2 linked regions of the Methylorubrum extorquens genome follow. Each later gene encodes a partner of the first gene's protein in a complex. Links are inferred from orthologs where the notes say so. Each region holds a gene or a part of one and is shown on either strand. Other genes may lie near its edges.

What was found.
Region 2: rplL (region 1) and rpmA share a complex: the UniProt entries of both Escherichia coli proteins name them as parts of the 50S ribosomal subunit. The link is inferred for Methylorubrum extorquens from one-to-one orthologs.

Annotation. Positions count from the first base shown.
Region 1 is NZ_JALJXF010000001.1:1,952,110-1,958,962, forward strand. Bases 1-2,921 are described here. They hold rplL (50S ribosomal protein L7/L12), read right to left. Parts: upstream 1,690-2,921; coding sequence 1,312-1,689; downstream 1-1,311. Other genes in these bases: rpoB (DNA-directed RNA polymerase subunit beta), read right to left, coding at 1-1,049; rplJ (50S ribosomal protein L10), read right to left, coding at 1,747-2,265; J2W78_RS09205 (hypothetical protein), read left to right, coding at 2,864-2,921. Also shown: more of J2W78_RS09205, read left to right, coding at 2,922-3,088; J2W78_RS09210 (porin), read right to left, coding at 3,133-4,674; J2W78_RS09215 (B12-binding domain-containing radical SAM protein), read left to right, coding at 5,432-6,853. UniProt on the Escherichia coli protein: The binding site for several of the GTPase factors involved in protein synthesis (IF-2, EF-Tu, EF-G and RF3). Is thus essential for accurate translation.
Region 2 is NZ_JALJXF010000001.1:1,393,651-1,400,334, reverse strand. Bases 2,381-5,132 are described here. They hold rpmA (50S ribosomal protein L27), read right to left. Parts: upstream 4,014-5,132; coding sequence 3,747-4,013; downstream 2,381-3,746. Other genes in these bases: J2W78_RS06745 (helicase HerA-like domain-containing protein), read right to left, coding at 4,650-5,132; J2W78_RS06760 (GNAT family N-acetyltransferase), read right to left, coding at 2,959-3,558; J2W78_RS06765 (hypothetical protein), read right to left, coding at 2,483-2,962; obgE (GTPase ObgE), read right to left, coding at 2,381-2,446. Also shown: J2W78_RS06780 (LysR family transcriptional regulator), read left to right, coding at 1-814; J2W78_RS06775 (hypothetical protein), read right to left, coding at 886-1,344; more of obgE, read right to left, coding at 1,412-2,380; more of J2W78_RS06745, read right to left, coding at 5,133-6,212; J2W78_RS06740 (DUF2267 domain-containing protein), read left to right, coding at 6,357-6,684.

The sequences.
Region 1 (6,853 bases):
TTGACGTGGTCGATGTCGAGCACGGGGATCTCGGTGACGCCGACGTCGTCGAGCGCCTTGAGCATCTTCTCCGAGATCTCGTCGCCGGCTTCGGCCCAGATCTCGCCGGTCTTCATGTTGACGAGGTCTTCGGCGATATACTGACCGATCAGATCCTCGTCCGCGGCGCGCAGGAACTTGGTGCCCTTCTCGCCGATCAGACGCGCGTTGCGGGCGTTGAGCTTCTTGCCCGCCTCCAGCACGACCTCGCCGGAATCGGCGTCGACGAGATCGACCGAGGCCTTGAAGCCCTTGAGACGCTCGGCGTCGAACGGCACGCGCCAATCCGCCCCGTCACGCTGGTAGGCGACGCGGTTGTAGAAGGTGGAAAGGATCTCTTCGCCGTCGAGGCCGAGCGCGAACAGCAGCGAGGTGACCGGCAGCTTGCGCTTGCGGTCGATCCGCACGTGCACGATGTCCTTGGCGTCGAACTCGACGTCGAGCCAGGAGCCGCGATACGGAATGATGCGGGCGGCGAACAGCAGTTTGCCGGAAGAGTGCGTCTTGCCCTTGTCGTGGTCGAAGAACACGCCCGGCGAGCGGTGCATCTGCGAGACGATGACGCGCTCGGTCCCGTTGACGATGAAGGTGCCGTTATCCGTCATGAGCGGCATGTCGCCCATGTAGACATCCTGCTCCTTGATGTCCTTGACGGACTTGGCGCCGGTATCGGGGTCCACATCGAACACGATGAGGCGCAGCGTCACCTTGAGCGGGGCCGCGAAGGTAATGCCGCGCTGGCGGCACTCATCGACGTCGTATTTCGGCTGCTCGAAGGTGTAACGCACGAACTCGAGCAGCGCCGTCGAGGCGAAGTCGGAGATCGGGAAGACCGACTTGAAGACGCTCTGCAGGCCCTCGTCGGTCCGCCCGCCCTCGGGCTCGTCCACCATCAGGAACTGGTCGTAGGACGCCTTTTGAACCTCGATGAGGTTCGGCATCTCGGCGACTTCCCGGATCTTACCGAAGAACTTGCGAATGCGCTTGCGACCGACCAGCGTATTGGCCATGAGACCTCGCTCCACCACCTCAGCGTAGGGTGCCCGGGGAAGGCGGACCGCCTCCCATCACCGGGCCCGAAGGGCCGTCCCGCCGGACGATCAGCCCACCCGAACCGAATTCGTCTTCGTTCGCCGCCCACTCCTGCCCTCAGGAACGACGGCCGCCCGAAGCAGCGTTAGCCCGCGAGCCGGAGCCCGCGGGCGTTTGGCCGGCGCAGCTCCTAAGGAGCGTGCGCCGGATGCGATGGGCCGGTACCGGCCCATCGACGGATTACTTGAGCTCGACCTTGGCGCCGGCCTTCTCGAGCTGGGCCTTGAGCTTCTCGGCCTCGTCCTTGGTCGCGCCTTCCTTGACGGGCTTGGGCGCGCCCTCGACGAGGTCCTTGGCTTCCTTGAGGCCGAGGCCGGTGATCGCGCGGACCTCCTTGATGACCTCGATCTTCTTGTCGCCGGCGGAGGCGAGCACGACCGTGAACTCGGTCTGCTCTTCGACGGCGGCAGCGCCAGCACCGGCGGCCGGGCCAGCGGCGACGGCGACGGCGGCGGCAGCCGAGACGCCCCACTTCTCTTCGAGGAGCTTGGCGAGCTCGGCGGCCTCGAGAACGGTCAGCGAGGAGAGGTCCTCGACGATCTTGGCGAGATCAGCCATGTGCGTGTTCCTTTGGTGTATCGGTTTGAACGGGTCGGTTTATGGGGGAGAAACGGCTCAGGCCGCCTCGTCCTTCTTGGCATAGGCCCCGAACACGCGGGCGAGCTTGGCCGCCGGCGCGTTGACGACCTGGGCGACCTTGGTCGCGGGAGCCTGGATGAGGCCCACGAGCTTGGCGCGCAGTTCGTCGAGGGACGGGAGCGAGGCGAGCGCCTTCACGCCGTCCGGGTTCAGGGCAGTCGTTCCCATCGCGCCGCCGAGAATCACGAGCTTGTCGTTCGTCTTGGCGAAGTCCACCGCAACCTTGGCGGCCGCAACCGGATCGCTCGAATAAGCGAGCAGGGTCGGGCCCTTCAGGAGGGGCTTGATGGAGGCGACGTCCGTGCCATCGAGAGCGATGCTGGCGAGCCGGTTCTTGGCGACCTTCACGGTGGCGCCGGCCTGCTTCATCTGCGAGCGCAGCTTCTGCATGTCGGCGACCGTGAGGCCTTTGTAGTGGGCCACGACGACGACGGCGTTCGCGTTGAACACGCCGTTGAGCGTCGAGACGAGATCAGCTTTAGCTGTCCGGTCCACTGTGCTCTCTCCGGTTGGCGGAACCTGAGACAGGCCCGCCGGTTGCACTTGCCGCCCGGAACGGATCTCGGCGTAGAAGCCGGACCCGTCGCGGACGACGTCTCACGGCCCTGTCCCTTTGAAGCGCCTCAAGCGGCCCCTCGCGGGTGAGATTGGTTCAAACCGAGGTCTCCGCCGGTGCCTGTCGGCCCCGATGGAAGACGTAGAGAAATTCGGTCTTCCCCGTCTGTGCAGGCTGTCGCCGATTAAGCCGGTCGCCCGGCGCCTGCAGTCTCGGACAGGACATAGCCGGAAACGGCGCTCGGAGCGGAAGCTCCAAGACCATTCCGGCCATCACCGTCCGGTTGCCCGAACGGCATCTCGAATGGAAACCGACCGATAGGCCGATCCCTTTCAATGGTTGAAATCGTGGAGCGCGGTCTATAGCGGCGTGCAAGCCGCCTGCCAAGTCCCGCAATGCGACTTTTCCGTCGCAGGCAAGGATGCAGACGAAGGCCCGAGCGAGCGGGGGCGGGCCTTGTCCCCGACCGGGGCACGCCCTCGCCTTAACCGATCCTTGACTCTGTCCCGGCCCCGTCCGCCGCGGCACGGATCCCGTGTGCGCCAGCGCATCCCCGACCACGACGCGGCGGCCTTACACCGCAGCGCACAAAAGCAGGGGATCTGTCGGGCGATGGCCTCGAAGGTGTTGTTGGCTCTGGTGGTGTTCGTGTTCCTCGTGGACGGCCACCTGCCCGGGATGCGCGAGTTGCGCAACCCGGACACCGAGGGCGGGAAGGGCGCAAGCCGCGCCTCGCTGCTGTCGAAGCGGTCCGAGGCCTGAGCCCCGGACCGCCTGGGACGGATCGCTCGAGCCCCACTCCGGGATCAGTAGTTGATCTGGAGCTGTCCGCGGAACAGGTCGCCCTCGGCCCGGCCGACGCGGCTGCTGCTGGCCTCGCGGCGCTTCATGTTGGCGTAGGCCAGGGTGAGCTCCACCGACTTGATCGGCTGGAACTCGACGCCAAGTTCCAGCTCGTCGGTGTCGAGGCGCGGCGCGTTCGTCCCGACCTTCCAGCCGCCGTCGTAGGTCTGCCAGCGGATGTAGGGCATGAACGGGCCGACCGGCGAATGGTCCACCTTGTACATCGCCTGGACATAGCCGCCCTGGAGCGCCTTGGTCTGCACGGCCCGGGCGATGGGATCCCATTCGGGGCCACGGCCCCAGTTCCACTCGCCCTGGAGGCCGAAGGGCTGCGGGTACAGGATCGCGTGCAGGCCGACGCGCTCGTCGTCGAAGGAGTTGCCCAGGGTGGTGGTGGTGCCGAAGGTCGTCTCGGGCCGGAAGCGGTTGCGGTAGGCCGAGCCGCCGACTTCCAGTACCTGCCCCTTGAACGCCTCGCCGAGCCCGTCGAGCTCGAACGGCCAGGTCGCCATCACCACCGTCATCAGGTCGTTGTTGGCCTCGACCCGGTTGATGGTCTGGCCGTTGTAGATGCCGACGCCGAAAGCGCCGTAATTGCCGAACAGCTTCTGGCCGCCCTTGGCCAGACGGTCCCAGATGCGCTGCACGTGCCAGGGCGTGTAGTAGTAGGTGATGCCGATGTCGCGCTCGCCGGGGATGGCGCTGTTGATGCCGTCGGAACGGTCCAGCGTGAGACGGTTCTGCGAGGATTGCAGGTTTTCCCAGCCGAAGGGCACCTTCTGCTGGCCGAAGCGCAGGCGGGTGCGGCGCTCGTCATCGAGGAACACGTCGGCATAGGCGTCGCGGAGCTGCGTGAAGTGCTGGCGCGACTCGGTGCCTGCCTGGTTCCCGACGTTCACCGCGAAGTCCGGCTGGATGTAGAGGAACACCCGCTCGTGGATGTCGCCCTGCAGGATCAGGCGCACCCGGCGGAAGGTGAAGTTGTTGCGGTCGGTGATGCCGCTGTCGTGGACCGAGCGCAGGCGCGAGATGCCGGCCGGCGCGGTGTCGTCGCCCGAGAGGAACTCGTTGCCGCGCAACTGCGTGTAGCCGCGCAGCGACAGGCGCTCGAACCAAGTCTTGGGCCGGCCCGCATAGCGGGGATCATCCGCGAGCAGCTCGGGCGAGGGCGGCACCAGCGCGTCGTACCATGTCTCCGGCTCGTCGAGGGCGAAGCGGTGCGGGACCGGGCCGGGCACGGCCGGCTGCGCCACCGCGGACTCGATCGGGCGGCCGGCCGCCGGGAAGGTGCCGGCATCGGTGGTGCGGGCATTCGCCGGCCGCGTGGCGACGACGGGACCGACGCGCCGCCCCCCCCTGCCCTGCGCCTCGGCCTGCGCCTTGATCATCGCCTTGAGCTCGTTGATCTGGCGCTGCAGCTCGGCGACGGTCTGGGCCTGGGCCTGCGCGACTGGCAGCACCAGGGCGCTCGATAAGAGCAGTGCGGTCAGAAGACGTCGTTTCATCTCTCGAACCCCTTTGCCGCATTCCGGGCCGGCGTGATGACGGTCGCCGTGTTGTGCCGGAATGCGCCCAGCCTTCGGTTGCAAATCGTCAAGCGCGGCACGCATCCCGGTCAGCCGAACCGACCGTCCTCGCCGTGCACACCCAGGAGGGCGTGGAGACCGGTGAAGTCGTTAGTCGGCTCAATCGCTTAGCGATCCCGGCGGCGCGTCCCACAGCCATGCTTGGCCGATAGCACCGGACTGGAAGGATTAAAAGTAATTCTCGGCAAAACTTGAGGATATACGACGCTCATTATTTATATTACGTCCTACCCCGCCGCTTAATCCTGTTATTTTCAAGCTTATTCCGTCATAAAAGTGACGTCATATTGTGATTTATTGTATCATTGCGCTATTTGGATTGGCCAGCGTTTTCAGGCGCCGTTTGCTCGAACAGGTTGCGCGAGCCCCCCATGATCACGGCTGCGGAAGACGGAATCGTCACGGGCCTGCTTCGGCGGGCGCAGATGTCACCGGATTGGGCGGCCCTCCGCATGCACTCGCCGCATGCCGCCTCCTCCGATGCCGCTTCGATGCCCGGATGTGTCCTCGAAGCCGCATCGGAGGGATCTCGTCGCCGGGTTGCCGGGCTCGTCCGGCGGAGGCGCGCCCGTCATGCGGGGGGACTTTATTTTGAAAGGCGAAGAGACGTGCCGACAAGCATCGTGTCGCGCCAAAGAGGGGACGCCAACGCGGCGGGCTGTGCTAGATAGGGACCATGCGTTGTTCTCTTCCCATCTCCTCCCGTCGGCGCATCCTGTGCGTCTTCCCCGCCTACACGCCGTCCTTCGGGACATTCTCCCACGCCTATCCGCTGATGGGCGGGGTGAAGGCGTTCATGCCGCCCCAGGGCCTCCTGGTGATCGCGGCCTACATGCCCGAATCCTGGGAATGCCGTTTCATCGATGAGAACATCCGGCCGGCCTCGGCTCAGGATTTTGCCTGGGCCGACGCGGTGTTCGTGTCGGGCATGCACATCCAGGAAGGCCAGATCCACGACATCCGTCGGCGGGCGCACGCGGCCGGCAAGGTCGCGGTGCTCGGCGGTCCCTCGGTGTCGGGCGCGCCGGAAAAGTACCCGGACTTCGACTATCTCCATGTCGGCGAGATCGGCGACGCCACCGACCGACTGATCGAGATCCTCGACCGTGACCTGTCGCGTCCGGCGGCCCAGGTCGTGCTCGACACCAAGGACCGGCTGGCGCTGTCCGACTTCCCGGCCCCGGCCTACGAGTCCGCGCCGCTCAAGCGCTACCTGATAGGCTCGCTCCAGTTCTCGTCGGGCTGCCCGTATCGCTGCGAGTTTTGCGACATCCCGCAGCTCTACGGCCGCCAGCCGCGGCTGAAGAGCCCGGAGCAGATGTGCGCCGAACTCGACGCGATCATCAGCCAGCCCGGCCACCCGGCGGTGGTCTACTTCGTCGACGACAACTTCATCGCCAACCGCAAGGCGACCCGCGAGATGCTGCCGCATCTCGTGGCGTGGCAGAAGAAGAACAACTACCCGCTCCAGTTCGCCTGCGAGGCGACGCTGAACATGGCCAAGCAGCCCGAGATCCTCGAGCTGATGCGGCAGGCCAACTTCATGACGGTGTTCGTCGGCATCGAGACGCCGGAGGCCGACGCGCTCAAGGGCATCGACAAGACCCACAACGCCGCCGTGCCCATGTACGAGGCGATCGAGACGCTGAACTCGTACGGGCTGGAGGTGACCTCCGGCATCATCCTCGGCCTCGACTCGGACTCCGACAAGTCCGAGCAGAACCTGATCGACTTCATCGACAAGTCCGCGATCCCGGTGCTGACGATCAACCTGCTCCAGGCCCTGCCCAAGACGCCGCTCTGGGACCGGCTGGAGCGCGAGGGCCGGCTCCTGCATGACGCCAGCCTCGAATCGAACGTGCTGTTCAAGCGCCCGCACGACACGGTGGTGAATTCCTGGCGCCGGGCCATCGCCCACGCCTACACCCCCGAGCACCTGTTCGAGCGGTTCAAGCACCAGTGCGACGTGACCTACGGCAACCGCATCGTCACGCCGACCAAGGGCAAGCTCACCAAGACCAACCTGCGCCGTGGCCTGATCCTGGGCTTCAACATCATCACGCGGGTGGGGTTGTTCTCGGATTACCGCCGGCCGTTC
Region 2 (6,684 bases), 560 kb from region 1 along the record:
TTTCGGCGTGCGCTTGGTTCAGCGCGGCTCGCGCTTCCAGGGGTTCACGCCGGAGGGAGACCGGGTTCTGGCCTGGGGCCGCCGCATCGTCGGCGATGCCCGCGCCATGCAGGACGACGTGGCCGCCCTCCGCAGGGGCCTTTCGGGCCATCTGCGGATCGCCGCTGTGCCGACGGCGCTGCCGATGGTGGCCGCGCTGACCACGCCGTACCGCGCGCGTTATCCGAACGTGCGCTTCAGCGTACTCTCCACCACCTCGGAAGAGATCTTCTCGCTGATCGACAATCTCGAGGCCGATGCGGGACTGACCTATCTCGACAACGAGCCCCTCGGGCGCGTGACCTCCGTCCCGCTCTACACCGAGCACTACCAGCTCCTGACCGCTGCGGGCGGCCCCTACGACGACCGGGCCAGCGTCACTTGGGCGGAGCTGGCGAAGATCCCGCTCTGCCTGCTGACGCCCAACATGCAGAACCGCCGCATCATCGATCAGCAGATGCGCGCCGCGGGCGGCGAGCCGGCGCCGACGCTCGAATCCAATTCCATGGTCGTGCTGATGACCCATGTGCGCACCCTGCAATGGGCGAGCGTGATGCCGGCCATCCTCGCCGATGCGCTGGGGCCGACCGAGGGTCTGCGGGCGATCCCGATCGTCGAGCCGGACCTGCGCCACGCCATCGGCCTCGTCGCCCCGCGCCGAGACCCGGCGACGCCGATGGTCACCGCCCTCGTCAACGTCGCCCGCGCCGTGGCACGGACCCTCGACGGCGAGGATCCGGTCCCGGCCGTGCTGCACGGCACCGGAACGAGTTGAATATCGAGATCCCAAAGGGATGATCCCTTTGGCGGGGCGCGGGGCAGCGCCCCGCTTCGACGTCCGGTAGGTCAGGCGCCAGGGCGCTGGATCACCGCGCAGAGGGTGAGCGGACCCTGCTCCTTGCGCATGAAGGCACAGGTGACGCGGGCGCCGTCCACCTCGACCGCGCTGTGGCGCTTGTCCTGCGCGCTTGCGCGGGCCTGCCGGGTGGCGTCCCGCAGCCGATCCGGTGCGATCCCCGTGACGGCATGGCCCGCCTGGACGAACAGGGTGTCGTAGGCCTCGGGTGGGGTCTCGCCCTTGTACTGCGCGCCGACGGAGGAGGCGTCGGCGCCCGCGCACGAGAGCGTCAATGATGTCTGCGGCCCGGCCTCGAACCGGGCGAAGTCGGCGCTCCGCTCGGCCACCGACGCGCTCGTTGCCCGTTGCACCCGGTCGATCAGATCGGTGCAGGAATCCTCCGCCATGGCGGGGGAGGCGGCGAGGACAAGGAGGAGGGCAAGGGGACGTGCAAGGGCGCTGCGCATGCCTCCGATGTAGGGCAAACCGGCAAATCCCGCCGCCGGGCCGGGCTGAGGCGTAGCGCCGCTGTGCCTACGGGTGCCAGGGCTCGGCGGGCTCCGCCTCCGCTTCCTCTGCGCCCTGCGTATCGAGCTGGGCCTGGATCGCGCGTAGCGCCTCCTGCACCCCCTGCCCCGAGGCCGCCGAGAGCACCAGCGGCTTGCCGCCCGCCGCCCGCTTCAGCCGGGCGAGCTGCTGCTTGAGGGTTTCGGCATCGAGTGCGTCCGCCTTCGAAAGGGCGACGATCTCGGGCTTGTCGGACAAGCCCTCGCCGTAGGCCTCCAACTCGCGCCGTACCAGCTTGTAGGCCTTGCCGGCATGCTCGCTCGTGCCCTCCACGAGGTGGAGCAGAACCCGGCAGCGCTCGACATGGGCGAGGAACCGGTCACCGAGGCCGACACCCTCATGCGCGCCCTCGATCAGGCCGGGAATGTCGGCGAGCACGAACTCGCGCTCGTCCGAGCGCACCACGCCGAGGCCCGGATGAAGCGTGGTGAAGGGATAGTCGGCGATCTTCGGCTTGGCGGCGGTGACGGTCGCCAGGAAGGTCGATTTGCCCGCGTTCGGCAGGCCGACGAGGCCGGCATCGGCGATGAGCTTGAGGCGCAGGATCAGCCACATCTCCTGGCCTTCCAGGCCGGGATTGGCGTGGCGCGGCGCCCGGTTCGTGGAGGTGGTGAAGTAGGCGTTGCCGAAGCCGCCATTGCCGCCCTTGGCCAGCCGCACCCGCTGGCCGACTTCCGTCATGTCGGCGATCAGCGTCTCGCCGTCCTCGGCGAAGACCTGCGTGCCCGCCGGCACCTGGAGCACCGCGTCGTCGCCTTTGGCGCCGTGGCAGTTCGAGCCCATGCCGTGCTCGCCCTTCTTCGCCTTGAAGTGCTGCCGGTAGCGGTAGTCGATCAGGGTGTTGAGGCCCTGCACGCACTCGATCCAGACATCGCCGCCCCGTCCGCCGTCGCCGCCGTTCGGCCCGCCGAACTCGATGAACTTTTCCCGCCGGAACGAGACGCAGCCGGGACCGCCGTCGCCGGAGCGGACGTAGACCTTGGCTTCATCGAGGAATTTCACGGTGCTTCGCCTTGGATTCGGGACCGGGAGGGCCGGTCAGCTTTCTGTGCGACGGCACTGGCCGTCGAGATTGAGGTACTGGATGCTGCGCAGGCCCGCCTCGAACCATCCGCCTGCATCCGGCTGGCGGCCGTTGGCGCCGCCATCGCCGTAGAGGTTGATCTGGATCGCGCCGTCGGGCGAGCGCAGGGTCGGCGCCTCGCCGTCCCGAGCATAGGTCCAGGTCGGCCGTTCGTCGAACAGGGTCTGCGACCCGTCCGCCTCGCGCTGGAACAGCTGCGCGTAGGCGGTGCCGCCGCTCGGCGGCCCGGCGAAGTAGAACCCGACCTTCGGCGTGCGGCCGGCGAAATTGTAGAACTCGCAGTAGAGGCGCGTTTCTCCCTGCGGTTTCGGCGTGGGTGCCGCCGCGGACTCGATCGGCGGCGTCGGCACCTCGCGGGTGATCGTGAAGATGAGGGCACCCAGCGCAACCGCCGTCAGACCCGCGCCGATGCCGGCGACCGTCCGCGTCCTCATGCCGAGCGTCCTCCCGCTGCGATCCCGCGCCGGTCGAGCCATGTCCTCCGGTCGAGCCGGAAATCGTAACTCGGGACGGCGCCGCCCCGTGCCTCGAAGACCGGCGCCGATTCCCCGGTGCGGTGGAATCCGCACTTCTCCAGCACGCGCTGCGAGCCGCGGTTCTCGATCATCGCGGCGGAGACGAGCGCCGAGTGCCCCGCATAGGCGAAGGCGGCGTCCACCAGCGCCAGCGCCGCTTCGGTCATCAGCCCCTCGCCCCAGAACGGCATGCCGAGCCAATAGCCGAGGCGCGGCTCGGGCTCGTCCGGCCGTCCGGTGACCGAGATCACACCGATCAGCTTCGCGGGCGAGGACCGCCGGCACAGGGCCATGATCAGCCCCTCCCCGGCCGTGTTCGCGGCGCGCGCCCGGATCACGAAGCTCTCCGCCTCGTGCGGCGGAAGCGGGCTCGCAATCCGTGCGGTCTTCTCGGCCATCGCCGGATCGCCGGCGAGCCGCGAGACGGCCTCGGCGTCGCGGGCCATGGGCCAGCGCAACCAGAGCCGTCGCGTCTCGATGCGGAAGACGTCGTCGCGGGTAAGATCGGGGAACATCGTGAGCCGGTCATGCGAGGGCGCGCAGGGGCGCCGTCCGGGACGACGAAGGGGGAGGATGGTGCCCCATCCTCCCCCGTGTTCCGATCCGCTCTCAGCTTCGCATGAAGCCCTAGCGACTCGTCCGCCGGTTCGGTGTGGGACACCGGCGGGACGCTCGCTTCGTCGTCAGCGACAAGCGTCCGCCGTTACTCCGCGGCCTGGGCCAGCGGCACTACGGTTACGAAATCGCGGCCGCGCCGGGTCTCGAACTGCACCTTGCCCGGGACGAGGGCGAACAGGGTATGGTCCTTGCCCATGCCGACGTTCGTGCCGGGGTGCCACTTCGTGCCGCGCTGGCGCACGATGATGTTGCCCGGAATCACGGCCTCGGAGCCGAACTTCTTGACGCCGAGGCGCCGGCCGGCGGAGTCGCGGCCGTTGCGGGATGAGCCGCCTGCTTTTTTGTGTGCCATGGGATTGCTCCGGAATTCTGCTGGATCTGCGTTCGGACGGGCGGCTGATTACTCAGCGGCGGCCGGGGCGGACTCGGCGGCCGGCTCGGCCTTCCGGGTCTTGCGCGGCTCGGCCTTCGAGGTCTTGCCGCCGGCGCTGATCTCGGTGATGCGCACGACCGTGAAGTCCTGACGGTGGCCGCGGCGGCGGCGCGAGTTCTGGCGACGGCGCTTCTTGAAGGCGATGACCTTCCGCGTGCGGCCGTGCTGGACGATCTCGCCGGTGACGCCGATGCCCGACAGGAGCGGGGTGCCGATCTGGGTAGCATCGCCATCGGTGAACAGCAGCACGTCGCCGAAGGTGACGGCGGCGCCGGCCTCACCCTCGATGGTGGCCACGGTGATGACGTCGTTGGCGGCAACGCGATATTGCTTGCCGCCGGTCTTGATGACTGCGAACATCGTTGTCTCTCGTGTTCTGTGCCGACCTCCGGCGCTGGCAGCGCCTGGGCCGTCTTCTTGTTCAGGTCATCCGTGCGGGTCAGGCTGGGCCGTAGGCGCACGAACGCGAAACGCGCGGACTTCGTCGAGGAAGCCGCGCGGTGCCGGCCGGATAGTCGGGAGCACGGCTTCTGTCAAGGCTGGACGAAGACTTGCCTACCGCTTCGTCAGCCCGCCGAGCACGTTCCGCAGGATCGCGTCGCCCACCTCCGTGCCGACCTTGCGCGCCATGGAGCGGGCGGCGTTGCCGATGACCTGCTCGGCCAGACTCGGCGGCGGGCGGCGGGTGCGGCCGGTTCCCTTGCCGGTCCCTTTGCCCTTGGGCGCCTCCTCGCCGCTGCCGAAGATCCCACCGAGCCAGCCACCCAGCATCCCCGAGAGCCCGCCCTCGCTCTGGCCTGCGGCTTCCGCCGGGACCGCATCGAGGTGTTTGCGCTGGGCCAGCATCTCGTAGGCGCTCTCGTTGTCGACCGCTTCGTCGTATTTTCCGCGCAACGGGCTCTGCTGGATCAGCGCGGCGCGCTCGGCCGGTGTCAGCGGCCCGACCCGCCCCTGCGGCGGAGCGATCAGCGCCCGCTCCACGATCGAGGGCGTGCCCTTGGCTTCGAGAAAGCTCACCAGCGCCTCGCCGACGGCGAGTTCGGTGATCGCCTTGCCGACATCGAAGCCGGGGTTCTGGCGGAACGTCTCGGCGGCGGCGCGCACGGCGCGCTGGTCGCGCGGCGTGAAGGCGCGCAGCGCGTGCTGCACCCGGTTGCCGAGCTGGCCCAGCACCGTTTCCGGCACGTCGAGCGGATTCTGCGTCACGAAGTAGACGCCGACGCCCTTCGAGCGGATCAGGCGCACCACCTGCTCCACCGCGTCGAGCAGCGCCTTGGGGGCGTCGTTGAACAGCAGGTGCGCTTCGTCGAAGAAGAACACGAGCTTGGGCTTGTCGAGATCGCCGACCTCGGGAAGCTGCTCGAACAGTTCCGAGAGCATCCACAGCAGGAACGAGGCGTAGAGCCGCGGCCGCTGCATCAGCTTGTCGGCGGCCAGAATGTTGACGAAGCCCCGGCCATCCCGGTCGGTGCGCATGAAGTCTTCGAGGTTGAGCGCCGGCTCGCCGAGGAATTGGTCGGCGCCCTGGTTCTCCAGCACCAGCAGCGCCCGCTGGATCGCACCGATCGAGGCACCCGAAACGTTGCCGTAGGTGGCCGACAGTTCCTTCGCGTTCTCCGACAGGAAGGTGAGGAGCGCGCGCAGATCCTTGAGGTCGATCAGCGGCCACTGGTTCTCGTCGGCGACGCGGAAGGCGATGTTGAGCACGCCTTCCTGGATGTCGTTGAGTTCGAGCAGGCGGGCGAGCAGGAGCGGGCCCATCTCGGTCACGGTGCAGCGGATGGGGTGGCCCTGCTCGCCGAACACGTCCCAGAAGATCGTCGGAAAGCGGTCGGGCTCGTACGCGATCCCGAGTTCCTCGGCACGCTTGACGAAGTGGGGCTTGGCCTCGCCCGCGGCGGCGAGCCCCGAGAGGTCGCCCTTGATGTCGGCGGCGAAGACCGGAACGCCCGCGTTGGAAAAGCCCTCCGCCAGCACCTGCAGCGTCACGGTCTTGCCGGTGCCGGTCGCGCCCGCCACGAGGCCGTGGCGGTTGGCCAGCCGCAGGCTCAGCACCTCGGGCTTTGGTCGCGGCCCCGTGCTCCGGCCGACCAGAATCGTCCCCTCGCCCGCCGCCATGCCGTCCTCGCTCGATCCGTCGCCTTTGTGACGGACAGGGTATGGCGCCCCGCGCCCCCGATCCAGGGCCGAGGGCGCCGGCAACCCTTGATTTCGCCGCCGCCGCATCGGACAGACACGCATCTGCTCAGGAGGAAGCGTTTCATGGAAGAGTTGATTGCCCGCGTGACCAACCGCACCGGGCTCGACGCCGCGACCGCCAAGACAGCGATCGGACACATCCTCGCCTTCCTGCAGAAGGAGGGGCCGGCGACCGAGGTGAGCCAGTTGATGGCCGCGCTTCCGGGCTCCGAGACGGCGATCGCCGAGGCCAATGCCGGCGAGGGCGGCGGCGGGCTGATGGGCATGCTCGGCGGCATGATGGGCGGCGGCGTAATGGCACTCGGCCAGAAGCTGATCTCGGCCGGCGTGCCGATGAACCAGATGCAGCCGCTCGGCCAGGAGCTGTTCGCCTATGGCCGCGAGACCGCCG